DNA from 4 places in the Virgibacillus dakarensis genome. Region 2 is predicted to be linked to each of the others. Evidence: riboswitches for the same ligand, from Rfam matches in the RefSeq annotation. Region 2 holds a riboswitch; each other region holds the start of a gene.
The links. A riboswitch is a leader RNA that binds a small molecule or an ion and turns the genes downstream of it on or off. The one in region 2 is predicted to bind S-adenosylmethionine.
Positions count from the first base shown of each region.

Region 1: it holds a riboswitch for S-adenosylmethionine, as region 2 does, so the genes downstream of both, CZ382_RS17450 (5-methyltetrahydropteroyltriglutamate--homocysteine S-methyltransferase) here and CZ382_RS21200 (methionine ABC transporter ATP-binding protein) in region 2, are expected to answer to the same signal.
Region 3: it holds a riboswitch for S-adenosylmethionine, as region 2 does, so the genes downstream of both, CZ382_RS01940 (methionine biosynthesis PLP-dependent protein) here and CZ382_RS21200 (methionine ABC transporter ATP-binding protein) in region 2, are expected to answer to the same signal.
Region 4: it holds a riboswitch for S-adenosylmethionine, as region 2 does, so the genes downstream of both, CZ382_RS19055 (5-methyltetrahydropteroyltriglutamate--homocysteine S-methyltransferase) here and CZ382_RS21200 (methionine ABC transporter ATP-binding protein) in region 2, are expected to answer to the same signal.

Region 1 covers NZ_LT732554.1:1,607,778-1,610,914, reverse strand. Annotated here, with positions in the region: gene CZ382_RS17450 (5-methyltetrahydropteroyltriglutamate--homocysteine S-methyltransferase) at 214-1,323, opposite strand; SAM riboswitch class I at 1,513-1,616, opposite strand; gene CZ382_RS17445 (helix-turn-helix domain-containing protein) at 2,051-2,347, opposite strand; gene CZ382_RS17440 (hypothetical protein) at 2,479-2,814, opposite strand; gene CZ382_RS17435 (hypothetical protein) at 3,032-3,137, shown strand, end outside.
Region 2 covers NZ_LT732554.1:2,438,727-2,441,863, forward strand. Annotated here, with positions in the region: gene gcvH (glycine cleavage system protein GcvH) at 1-86, shown strand, start outside; gene CZ382_RS21190 (toprim domain-containing protein) at 218-571, shown strand; gene CZ382_RS21195 (thioredoxin family protein) at 582-899, shown strand; SAM riboswitch class I at 986-1,091, shown strand; gene CZ382_RS21200 (methionine ABC transporter ATP-binding protein) at 1,290-2,318, shown strand; gene CZ382_RS21205 (methionine ABC transporter permease) at 2,308-2,976, shown strand; gene CZ382_RS21210 (MetQ/NlpA family ABC transporter substrate-binding protein) at 2,992-3,137, shown strand, end outside.
Region 3 covers NZ_LT732553.1:374,732-377,868, reverse strand. Annotated here, with positions in the region: gene CZ382_RS01950 (3'-5' exonuclease) at 1-286, opposite strand, end outside; gene CZ382_RS01945 (RDD family protein) at 357-785, opposite strand; SAM riboswitch class I at 997-1,144, shown strand; gene CZ382_RS01940 (methionine biosynthesis PLP-dependent protein) at 1,245-2,357, shown strand; gene CZ382_RS01935 (aliphatic sulfonate ABC transporter substrate-binding protein) at 2,687-3,137, opposite strand, start outside.
Region 4 covers NZ_LT732554.1:1,978,677-1,981,813, reverse strand. Annotated here, with positions in the region: gene CZ382_RS19055 (5-methyltetrahydropteroyltriglutamate--homocysteine S-methyltransferase) at 73-1,185, opposite strand; SAM riboswitch class I at 1,259-1,367, opposite strand; gene CZ382_RS19050 (ROK family protein) at 1,624-2,487, opposite strand; gene rbsK (ribokinase) at 2,555-3,137, opposite strand, start outside.

The DNA of each region.
Region 1 (3,137 bases), 830 kb from region 2:
TCCTTCATTTCTTAGCTCTCGTGTTTAAAATAAAAAACGGAACCTCCTAATAGGAAGTTCCTAATGAAAATCTTCTTATCTTTGGACATTTCAACGCTCACCAAGTTTAGGTTTAAGGCCATAACCCGGCTGCCAACCCAATTCCTCTGAATAAAATTTTTTGCTGACAAATCTGGTATTGCTTTCTTAGTCTTTAGTCGACTTGGCAAAATGTCAAAATCCCCAAACTTCATTCGCAATATCGGCAATAAATTTCAGCTTCTCCCACTGTTCCTCTTCTGTCAATTTATTTCCATGATGGGTAGAAGCAAATCCACATTGTGGGCTCAGGGCTAATTGCTCGAGCGGTACATATTGCGAAGCTTCCTTAATCCGCGCCTTAATTTTTTCTTTGTCTTCCAACTCACCAAATTTGGATGTGACAAGTCCAAGTACGACTTGAGCCCCTCCGTTTGGAATATATTCCAATGGTTTAAAATCACCTGAACGATCATCGTCATATTCCAGGAAGAATCCATTTACGTTTTCTTTGGCAAATAGTGTTGGGGCAATAAGTTCATAACTTCCGGCAAATGCCCAGTTAGATCGGTAGTTTCCACGACATAGATGGGTTGTCACATGCAAATCTACTGGTTTTCCTTCCAACACGCTGTTAACAACTCGCAGTGCCAAATCAATTAGCTGATCTCTGGAGTATTTACCGTCGTTGAACGGAATGTTTGGTGAAGAAAGTCCGGCAATATAAACATCATCAAACTGCAAGTATCGTACACCAGCTTCATAAAATGCCTTTATCGCATCCCGGTAGGTTTGGATAATATCATCTGCATATTCCTCGATGTCCGGATAGATAGTTTCAGCGCGGATGCCTTCGTTAAATAATTGGTTAGGGCTCGGGATTGTTTGCTTGGCAACTGCACGGCCTCCTACAATTTCATTAAACAGGATAAAGTCTTTGATAAACGGGTGATCTGGATTGAACGAAATCTTTCCTGTGTTTCGAACATTGTACCTTTCTGTTTCCTCATTGCCATGAAAAATGTAGCCCGTTTCAGGAACATAGCCTTCTACGCCGTTTAAATGTTCCAGGAAATCCGTATGCCAGAATCTGCGTCTGAACTCGCCATCGGTTACAGCTTTCAAGCCGACTTCAATCTGCTTGTCAACGATCCGCTTGATTTCCTTTGTTTCTACCTCACGTAGTTGTTCAACAGAGATGTTTCCTTCCTTGAATTCCTTTCTTGCCAGATGCAAATTTTCTGGACGGAGCAAGCTTCCGACATGATCAGCTTTAAATGGTGCTTTCGTTAATGTAATAGACATATTCTATTCCCTCTTTCCTCTTTTTTTATGTTCCTGGTTTAACGAACAACATGATTGCAGCAAAATTGGTTTTGATACTCCCCGCAACACCTCTCATTCCCTGCTAGATTACGAGGGGCCTTTGTATTGACAATCAAAAAACCCCCTTCCTGAAATAAGAAGAGGTTTCGTTACCATAGCTATTCGCTCCTCTTATCTTCAAGCATTACGCTTCTGGAATTGGCACAGTACTCTTTCTCGAGTCTGTTGCCGAGGCTTCAAAGGGCCAGTCCCTCCACCTCTCTGGATAAGAAAAAATTGCATATTGAAATTGTTATTATTTAAATTACATCTATCTGTTCTGAATGTCAAGAAAAAAATAAAAGTTTTATTTTTACCTTGAATTATGCATCCTTAATTTCGTACTTATAGACCTGTAACAATTACCGTTTTAGAATGGAGCCAAATTGAACAATACACAGTGGGAATTGATATAAGCCGTAAGAAGATTGACTAGGATGTATGTGCACAAAGCTCGTTAGCATAACTTACTTATCACCCCAATACGGTAAATACCAGAGAAGGTATGAAAGAGTTATTGGACTGGGGCGTGACCGGAATAGTTTACGAATGATCCGGATATGTTAAATGAGGCTTTGCGTGATCGGTGATTAAATAGGGAACGAAGCAAAATTGGTGCTTTGCTTCGTTTTTTATTAATTATGATCGGAGTGAAGTTCATCCTATACTATACCTGTATATATAAATTGTGGTTGTCACTGTTATTAGTTCCATCGATAATAAAGGGGGTATCCAAAGCTCTGGATAGTTGCAATAATGTTTCCACCCTAGGGCTAGTTAAACCAGCTTCAATTCTCCCTATTGTGGATTTGGGGACACCTGCCAAATCCGCAAGACCTTGCTGAGACAAGTTTAGGCTTTTACGTATTGTTTTAATTTGTACCGCTATACGTCCTTCCAGTTGCAGGGTTTGCACATGATTTTCTCCACGGATTTCAGAGTACTTTTTAAAAAAGTCGCTCATTTTAAGACCTCCTTACACTTAATAAAGATTCGGATCTAAAGCACAATATTTCTCATATGTTAATTCAGCAGGAACGATATCCCTTCGCTTAATTAAGCCATTGTATTGCTTGTCAAAGTAATAAAGCATGATTACCTTATGATAATTATGGATCGTATAAATAATCCGATGATTCCCAGCCCATCCGCCTTGTATACCCCACCTATAAAGGTTCCCATATATGGTGTTTTTATAAATATGTTTACAGATGGAGGTGTTTCGTCATCCATTGATTTTCCCCCGTCAAGTTCCTCTGGATAAGGATTGTGACTAATTATGGCAAGTTGCCGTGCATAAACATCTGCCAATTGGCACCAACCCCCAGGCTTACCCTTTATAACTTCTTGATCCGAATTGTATAAAATTTGCTTTTCAAATTCACTTACATTTCCTTCGTATATTATTTTAAATTTACCGGATTCACTCATTTTTTTATCCTTTATTATATTATTACCAATATGATAGCATTTATGCCATCAACATTCAATATTTTCTATAAAAAGTTTTGAAGGGCAGGAGGAGTTTTCTAACATAACTTTGATTGATATACTCCGACACTGTAACAATTACCAAAAATACGAGTAATAATCCCTCACCTTCCGCAATAAGATTCACTATCAAGTGCTTTTTATAGGGAGTGGTATCATGATCGAGCATGATTCGTTTATTACTGGGGAAACATTGGCCAAATATTATGATCTTAACAAGAAAAAGAAAGAAATCGAACAGGAAATGAACCAGCTAAAGAACC
Region 2 (3,137 bases):
TGGTTGTGGTTGAGCCTTCTGATGAATCGGAAATAGACGAATTGTTATCTGCTGAAAAATACGAAGAGGTTATTCAGGAAGATTAATCAGATAAAATTAGAACGCATTCGAGGCTGACTTTGCACTCCAATTAAAAGGTGTAGAGTCAGCCTTATTCGCATCATATTATAGTTGTAAGCAGCTTTTTGCTTGATTTGGTAAGGAGTGCTGTGGGATCATGACACATGAATCAGACAAAGTCATTATTGTTGAGGGGTTAACCGATAAAAAGCAAATCAAAAAAGTAATCACGGAGGATGTTGAAATAATTTGTACGAATGGCACGCTCGGTGTGGAACGGTTTGATGAGCTTTTGTATACGTATGATTTGGATAATAAGGATGTCTTCATTTTAGTTGATGAGGATGAATCAGGGATAAAGCTGCGTAAACAATTAGCACGGGAGCTCCCCCATGCAGAGCATATTTACGTAAACAGTGAATATCGGGAAGTAGCAACGACGCCTGAACAAATCCTTGCAACCGTATTAGTAAGCAAACGAATCGCGGTCAATCCGATATTTTTGGTGTAGGGTGATAGTTTTGCAACAGATTACAGACGAAACATTGACTGGAGATCATTATTTACTATATATTTACACCCCGTTTTGCGGTACATGTGCATTGGCAAGATCGATGCTGGACAAAATTGAAGCGGTGCATCATGAGGACATTTTTTATGAAATGAATGCTGCACTGCATCCCGATTTTATGCAAGATAACAAAATCGAAAGTGTGCCATGTCTGCTGATAAAACAAGATGGGGAAATCAAAGAAAGCGTTTATGCGTTCCGTTCGATCGGGAACATTTACAGTTATTTGCTGAAATATAAACCGGAGTTGTTCGCTAATAATTCATAATTAGCGGACTATTACTTTTTGCATTGACACGTGTTTCGGTAAGTGCTAGTATTTTACTTATCATTTTTAAATTAAATACGACTTATCTCTTATCTTGAGCGGTGGAGGGACTGGCCCTATGAACCCGCGGCAACCTTCAGGTGTATTTGAAAGGTGCCAATTCCTGCAAAGTAATCCTTTGACAGATGAGGGGACGTGAGACTTTTTATAGATACGTCTTTCTGTTCTCTTGCAGAAAGGCGTTTTTGGTTTCAATGGGCATAATAAGAGATATGTAAGAGGTTTTGATAATGAAATCAGCAATTCGCCGATTTCTTCCAATCCGACCTCTGGCTTCCGACCTCTGAAAATGCAAGGCGGATGCCGAGTTATTGCTAAGGAGGATTATTCGTGATTTCAATTGAAGGATTAAGCAAAATTTTTACATCCAATAAAAAGCAAATCACTGCCGTTGATGACTTAACACTTGCAATTAAGGAAGGCGGGATTTTCGGTGTGATTGGCTACAGTGGTGCCGGTAAGAGTACGTTTGTCAGATTGCTTAACCGGTTAGAGGAGCCGTCTAGCGGACGGGTTATTATAGATGATCAAGACATTACGGCCATGAATTCTAATCAGCTCCGGCTGGCGAGACAGGAAATTGGGATGATTTTTCAGCATTTTAATTTGCTATGGTCGCGGACAGTAAAGGATAATATTGCGTTTCCTTTGGAAATTGCTGGAGTGCCAAAAGCGGAACGGGAGAGGCGGGTTCGGGAGCTGATCGATTTGGTTGGACTTTCTGAACGGGAAAATGCCTATCCGTCACAGCTGAGCGGCGGGCAAAAGCAGCGAGTCGGGATTGCCAGAGCACTTGCCAACAATCCAAAAGTGCTGCTTTGCGATGAGGCTACCTCAGCACTTGACCCGGAAACGACCAACGCGATTTTAGATTTGCTGGTGGATATTAATAAAAAGCTGGGCCTGACGATTATTTTAATTACCCATGAAATGCACGTTATTCGTAAAATTTGCCGGCAGGTTGCCGTAATGGAAAATGGAAAGATCGTTGAACAAGGTGACGTGCTGGATGTGTTTTTACGGCCAAAGCAGCAAGTGACGAAAAAATTTGTTGAGCAGGTAATGGGTACACAGGATGAGAATGAAGGAATACAGGACTTGATTAATGCCTATGATCATGGAAAGATTGTTCGCCTTCATTTTATCGGGGAAACGGCAAACCAGGCACTGATTAGTCAAGTGGCGAAGAAATATAAGGTTGATATTAACGTTTTACAGGGAAAAATTACCCAAACGCAAGCTGGCGCCTATGGAACGCTGTTTGTACAAATAGAAGGAGAAACAGAAGAAATGGACAAGGCAATCGGCTTTATCACCAAAACCTCGGTTGAAGTGGAGGTGATCCGTGATGTTAACTGATTTATTTCCCAATTTGGATGTTGAGGACCTTTGGGGAGCAATCTATGAAACGTTTTATATGACGATACTTTCACTCGTTGGAACGTTAATCTTGGGGATCCTGCTCGGTTTGCTATTATACCTGACTGCGAAGGGTGGGATTTGGCAAAATAAATTAATTAACCTTGTTGTCGCAGCAATCGTAAACATATTTCGAGCGATTCCGTTTATCATCTTGATTTTACTGTTATTTCCATTTACCGACTTTTTAATTGGTACGATTCGTGGCCCCAATGCTGCCTTACCAGCATTGATTATCGGATCAGCCCCATTTTATGGAAGGCTTGTGGAAATTGCTTTGAAGGAAGTGGATAAAGGTGTGGTGGAAGCGGCGAAAGCAATGGGTGCCAAAACACGAACGATTATTTTTCGGGTGTTACTTCCTGAATCCATGCCCGCATTGGTTTCAGGGCTGACCGTAACGGCGATTGCACTGATTGGTTATACAGCAATGGCTGGTGTCATTGGCGCTGGTGGTTTAGGGAATTATGCTTATTACTTTGGATTTCAGCGGCGTAATTTTGATATTGTCTTTATTTGTACCGTCGTTATTGTTTTAATCGTATTTATTTTTCAGTTTATTGGCGACTTTATTTCCAATAAATTAGATAAAAGATAAAAAGGGGAGTTCATCATGAAAAAGATTTTAGCATTTGTATCTATATCGTTGGTACTCGTAATAGCAGCATGTGGCGGGTCTGATGAAAGCAAAGGTGACGATGAAAATACAACCATTAAAGTTGGGGCAACCAGTGTGCCGCATGCAGAAATTTTGGAAGA
Region 3 (3,137 bases), on a different contig from region 2:
TACGGATGACACTCATATCAAAGCTGGCATTATGAGCGATTACCAGATTATCGGCAAGGTATTTATGTAACGTCGGCCACAGTTCCGCAAATGTTGGCGCACTTGCAATATCACTTGGTGTGATACCATGAATAGCGATATTAAATGAACTGAATTCCATTAACGGATTGATTAGGGTGTAATACTCATCAATAATTTCATGTTCATTTGCCACTACAATACCAACCGCGCACGGACTGTGACGTTTGGCATTTGCTGTCTCAAAGTCAATAGATGTGAACTGCACAATTTCGCCTCCTTATTAATCATTGGTATATGATCGGCCGCTTCATACGTTACATGTACCGGCCGATTTCTCATTCTTCCCGGTAAACCACTCTCGTTCCACATATTATATCATGAAGTGCTTTCTTTTCCTTATTCCAGCCTGCCATCATGAATCCAATCAACAACGGAATTGCAGAAATAACATAGGCAAATGCTCTGCCAATCGATTTCAATAAACTGATCTGTGTCATATCTCTATAGTTCAACACTTGAATCTGACATATCAGTTTTCCCAGTGAACCTTTGAATTTACTACCGGTAAAAATGATAACAAAAATAACAACATAAATAAGATTCGCGATGTCCTCTGATCTTGAGGTTTCCTCCAATCTATTGTTAAAAAACTCCTGATCGTTAAGCAGAAGCGCAATTAAAAATGCCATTAGCATCGTGATGACACCATCAATGAAATTAGCAAAAAACCTGATCCAGAATCCTGCTGGCTTGTAATCTTCCACGTTCAACACCTTCCATTGTCAGTAGTACCTTTCATTAAAAATCCAATGGGTATCATATTATTATTATTATAACAGTCTTGAATTGGCTAACGAAATGATAGCTTCTTTGGAGAATAAGCTTTTTTACTTTACCAATCCATAATTTTTTCTTGACTTTTTAAAATAGGGATTGTAATGTATTGATTAATATTAAAAAATTCCATATGCAAGATTCTTATCCAGAGAGGTGGAGGGACTGGCCCTTTGAAGCCTCGGCAACAGACTATAAAGGATGTTCAAAAAGTTACCAAAGAAAAAGCGAACACCCACTTATACAAGTACTGTGCCAATTCCAGAAGCATTATGCTTGAAGATAAGAAGAGTGGTCAAATCAAATCGTGAAGCCTCTTCTTATTTTCAAAGGAGAGGCTTTTTTACGTTTTAATTAGGTTCCCTTAATTTTTTCCAGGAGATGATGACATGACAGAGAGTAGTATTGAAACCAGATTAGTGCAATTAGGTAACAACAGTGACGAAACGACAGGCGCCGTCAACCCACCGATTTATTTATCAACGGCCTATAAGCACCATGGGCTTGGCAAATCAACCGGATACGATTACAGTCGGACCAAAAACCCTACCCGCTTTCTTTTAGAAGAAGGGATTGCAAACTTGGAATCTGGTGAAAGAGGTTACGCCTGCAGCTCCGGTATGGCAGCAATACAATTAGTACTTTCCTTGTTCCGTTCCGGTGATGAGCTAATAGCTGTTGCGGATATTTATGGCGGTACCTATCGTTTGCTTGAGCACTATGCCGATACCTACCAAATCCAAACAACATATAGTAATTTTACAGAGATCCCGGAGACAGAACAGCTTATTACAAATAAGACAAAGGCAATATTTATCGAAACGCCTACAAATCCCTTAATGCAAGAGATCGACATTAATCTGGTTGCGGAACTTGCCCGCAAGCACGATCTTTTACTCATTGTCGATAATACATTTTTAACGCCTTATCTACAACGTCCATTAGAACTAGGAGCTGACATTGTGATTCATAGTGCCACCAAATATATTGGCGGGCACAACGATGTGTTGGCTGGGTTAGTTGTTGCAAAGGGAAAAGAACTTTGTGATAACTTGGCTACTTTTCATAATGCATCGGGTGCTGTACTTTCCCCTTTTGATTCGTGGCTGCTAATAAGAGGGTTAAAGACCCTTTCCTTAAGAATGGAAAAACATCAGGAAAATGCCAGAAACCTTGCCACATTTTTAGATGATGAACCTAACGTAACTGATGTGTTATACCCCGGAAAAGGCGGAATGCTTTCCTTCCGTCTCAAAAAAAGTGAATGGGTTGATCTATTTCTACAGCGGTTAAAACTCATTACTTTTGCGGAAAGTTTAGGCGGAGTAGAGAGTTTTATAACATACCCGGCGACACAGACACATGCTGATATCCCAATCGAAGAACGAACAAAGCGCGGAATTGATGATCGCCTGTTACGTTTTTCCGTCGGGATTGAGCAAGTGAATGACCTAAAAAAGGATTTGCAGCAGGCACTTACTAAATTAGCAGAGGTGGAATGAAGTTATATATTCTGGAGGATCGTTTTAAGAAAAGCGCAAGCGCCCGTTTAGCAACGTACAAACTGGAGCACTCCGCAATGAGATAAAGGAAACATGCCCCTGCAAAAGGGGTATGCCGACGTTGGCCGCAAAGGCCGTTTTTAGTCGGCCTTCCTTCTCCCCGAACCGATGTTGACTTATCGTAATGAAGGAGTGTGAAGTTTGCTAGTTGCTGGGCGCTGGAGCTGGACATGGCCTACTCTAACGTAAGCAGAATAAAGCCTGAATTTTCATACTTTTATTTACTTTTAAACATAAGAAACAGCCTGCATTGGAGGCTGTTTCTTTTATTATTTATTAATAAAGCTTTTGTCAACGAAACCGGTAAAATCAGGTTTTTCTTTAAGAAATTGCAGATCATAGGAGGAATCTCCGAATGCCTGGATTGCCTCCTGGTCGATGTCATACACGAAATCTGTTCGCGCCCACGCACTTTCCATTACATCATGATCCAGTTTTTGACCTGTTATTTCATCAATACTTTTAATTGTGATATCAATCGCTTCTTCTGGATTTTCATTAATGAACTCAACTGATTCCTTATGCGCATCAATCAGGTTCTGGATAAGTTCCGGATCGTTTTTAATCATGTCGGAGCTGGTAACGAACACTGCTGCAGGTAATGTCTTGCCAAATGAGATTTCATCTGAATCAACGACAACGTTCGCACCCACCTCGGCTTCTAAAACAGATGCCCATGGTTCCGGGGCAGTGGCCACATCAACATCACCCTTCTCAAAC
Region 4 (3,137 bases), 460 kb from region 2:
GCCGCTCGCCAATTCACTATAATATATTTATCTTTTTTGTCGTACAATTTGTAATACCCTTTGACAAGAAAATTACCAAACCTCTTCCGCAATTTCAAGTACATGCCGAATTTTCTTCCATTGGTCTTCTTCACTAATGTCGTTGCCTTCCTCGGTTGAGGCAAAGCCACATTGCGGGCTTAGACATAGCTGGTCTAATGGCAAGTATTCACTTGCTTCTCCAATACGTTTTTTGATTTTTTCTTTACCCTCCAGTTCACCCGATTTAGTTGTGATGAGACCGAGCACAACGGACAAATCCTCCCTGTTCACATATTGGAGCGGTTCAAATCCTCCAGAACGTTCATCATCAAATTCCAAAAATAAGCCATCCACGTTCAGCCCGCCAAAAATGGTCTCGGATGCTGGATCATAAGCTCCTTCTGCAAAATAATGCGAACGATAATTCCCCCGGCAAATATGCATGGTAACCAATAAATCAGCTGGCCGTCCTTCAAGTGAATCATTAATCGCTTGGGCCGCGATTTTCTGCATATCTTCCGGTGTATAACCTTGCTCGCGAATGGCTGCTCGTCCTTTTTCCGATAAATAGGATGACCACGATGTATCATCAAGCTGCAGGTATCGGCACCCTAGATCATAAAATCCTTGAATAGCTTTTTTATAGGCATTCGTCAGGTCTGGGAGCAATGCTTCCAGATTTCCATAGACATTTGGATCAATGCTACCACGAAGCAACAGCATATTCGGACTCGGAATCGTCATCTTAGCCACATAATCAGATCCTACATGCGCTTGCAAAAATCGGAAATGATTAAGCATTGGGTGGTCATCATGAAAATCTACTTTACCTGTAACACGAATGGAACGATTTCTTGCTTCAATACCAACAAATTGCAAACCGCTGTCCGGATCGTAACCTTCCACACCAGTCAGTCCTTCCAAAAAATCAAAATGCCACCACGAACGGCGAAACTCCCCATCCGTAATTGATTTCAAGCCTGCTTCCTTTTGCTTTTCAATCAGCTTGATGATTTCCTCATCCTCAACACTGCGCAATTGTTCCCCGGTAATTTCCCCAGCGGCAAATTGGCTTCGTGCATGTTTTAATCGCTCTGGTCGCAGAAAACTTCCTACATGATCACCTCGAAATGGTGCTTTCTTTTCGATTTTTGTTGTTGTCATCCCAATCAGCTCCTAAAAAATGTAATAAAAAAATTCCTCCGATATGAAGGAACTATGGATAAATATAGTCATCTTCTTATCTTCCAAGCTTTCAAGCACTTGTTAGAATTAGCACCTTGCCCACGATTAGACAGGTTGCTGAGGCGTCTTTGGGCTAATCCCTCGACCTCTCTGGATAAGAACTGCTTGTATAAAAATGTTGAATCCATCATACCAGTTTGACGGGAAATTGCAACTGTTTTGTATTTTGAACTTTTTGGAAATATCTGTCCTACCATTGAACAAAGATAGTTTCGTGTTCACATTATTGCAAGATTACTTGAACCCTTAATGTCATGCATGGCTACCGCTTTTTTTTTTCGAATGTACACTTTGATAGATGGGAGGAAAGAATAAGGAATGGATTAATTACCTTACCCTATTCACACACGTCCCCATTCAATTTCTTAACATAACCGGTACGAGCGCCATCGCACCTCTAACCCCCTGTTCGTCGTTAAGCTCGGGTGCGACAATAAACGTATCGGCATTTTCAATCGTCAAATAACCATTCATCATTTCCAGGAACTTTCTCCGAATAAGCGGGTACAGCTGTTGCTGTTTCATGACTCCACCACCCAAAATAATTCGCTCGGGCGCTAGAATCAGGAAATAATTCATGATCGCTTGTGCCAGATAATAGGCTTCTAGTTCCCAGACATGGGAATCCGCAGCTAATTGATGCCCCTTTTTTCCATAACGCTTTTCAATTGCTGGACCTGAGGCAAGGCCTTCCAAACAATTTCCATGATACGGACAACCTCCTGGAAATGCATCATTTTCATGCTGCTGGATAAGCACGTGTCCCATTTCCGGGTGGCTTTTTCCAACATATGTATTCCCGTCTTGAACGTAGCCCGCTCCGATTCCCGTCCCGACGGTAATATACATACAGCTGTTTACATCTCGCCCTGCACCATATTTGTACTCCGCAAGTGCTGCAGCATTCACATCTGTGTCGATATATACCGGTACCTTTAAATCCTTTTTCAATTTTCCAAGCACATCATATTGTATCCATTTTGTTTTCGGCGTATTTAAAATCGTCCCGTATGTATCACTTTTTTTATCTAAATCAACTGGACCAAAACAGCCAATTCCAATTGCTTCTACTTTGTATTCACGAAAAAAATTGTTAACGTCCTTAAACGTTTCCTCAGGGTCTTTAGTTGGGAAGCTAGTTTTTGCAATGATATCTCCTGATTCATCGCCAACAGCACAAACGAATTTCGTTCCGCCAGCTTCTATTGCGCCTATGAGCATGGTTTTATCCCCCTTTTTACATCTTTGTTTTTTACGAATTAGCGATACTACTTTATTTTATAGTCCATTACCCTTCCAAAAACGCTGATAATTCCTTTACATCTGGAAACGAAATTTGGGTACCTTTTTTCGTTACACTCAATGCTGCAAAAGCTTGGGCCCGCTGGATCGCTTGCGCTACATTTCCATTTCGCACAAAAGAATGGGCAAAACAGCCAATGAATGCGTCTCCAGCTCCTGTCGTGTCAACTGCTTTTACTTGATATGCATCAAAGCGACGTATGTCATTACTAGTAACCCAAAGTACACCACGACGACCTAACGTGACAATGACATTTTTCACCCCGTTTTCGAGTAAAAAAAAGGCAGCATTTCGAGCCTCTTCATCTGTTTCTACCGCCATTCCTGTTATCATTTCTAATTCTGTTTCATTCGGTACAACAAAATCACACATGGAAATATACTTGAAATCCAGCTCTTTCGTTGCCGGGGCAGGGTTAAAAATAATGGGAATATGATGCCGATTACCAAATTCAATTGCATGGTAAATAGTGGGTAATGGAATTTCCAGCTGCAGAACTAGTAAACGACATTTTTTTAGTTTTTCGGCTGCTTGATCGACATCCTCAGGTGAGAGATACTGATTCGCT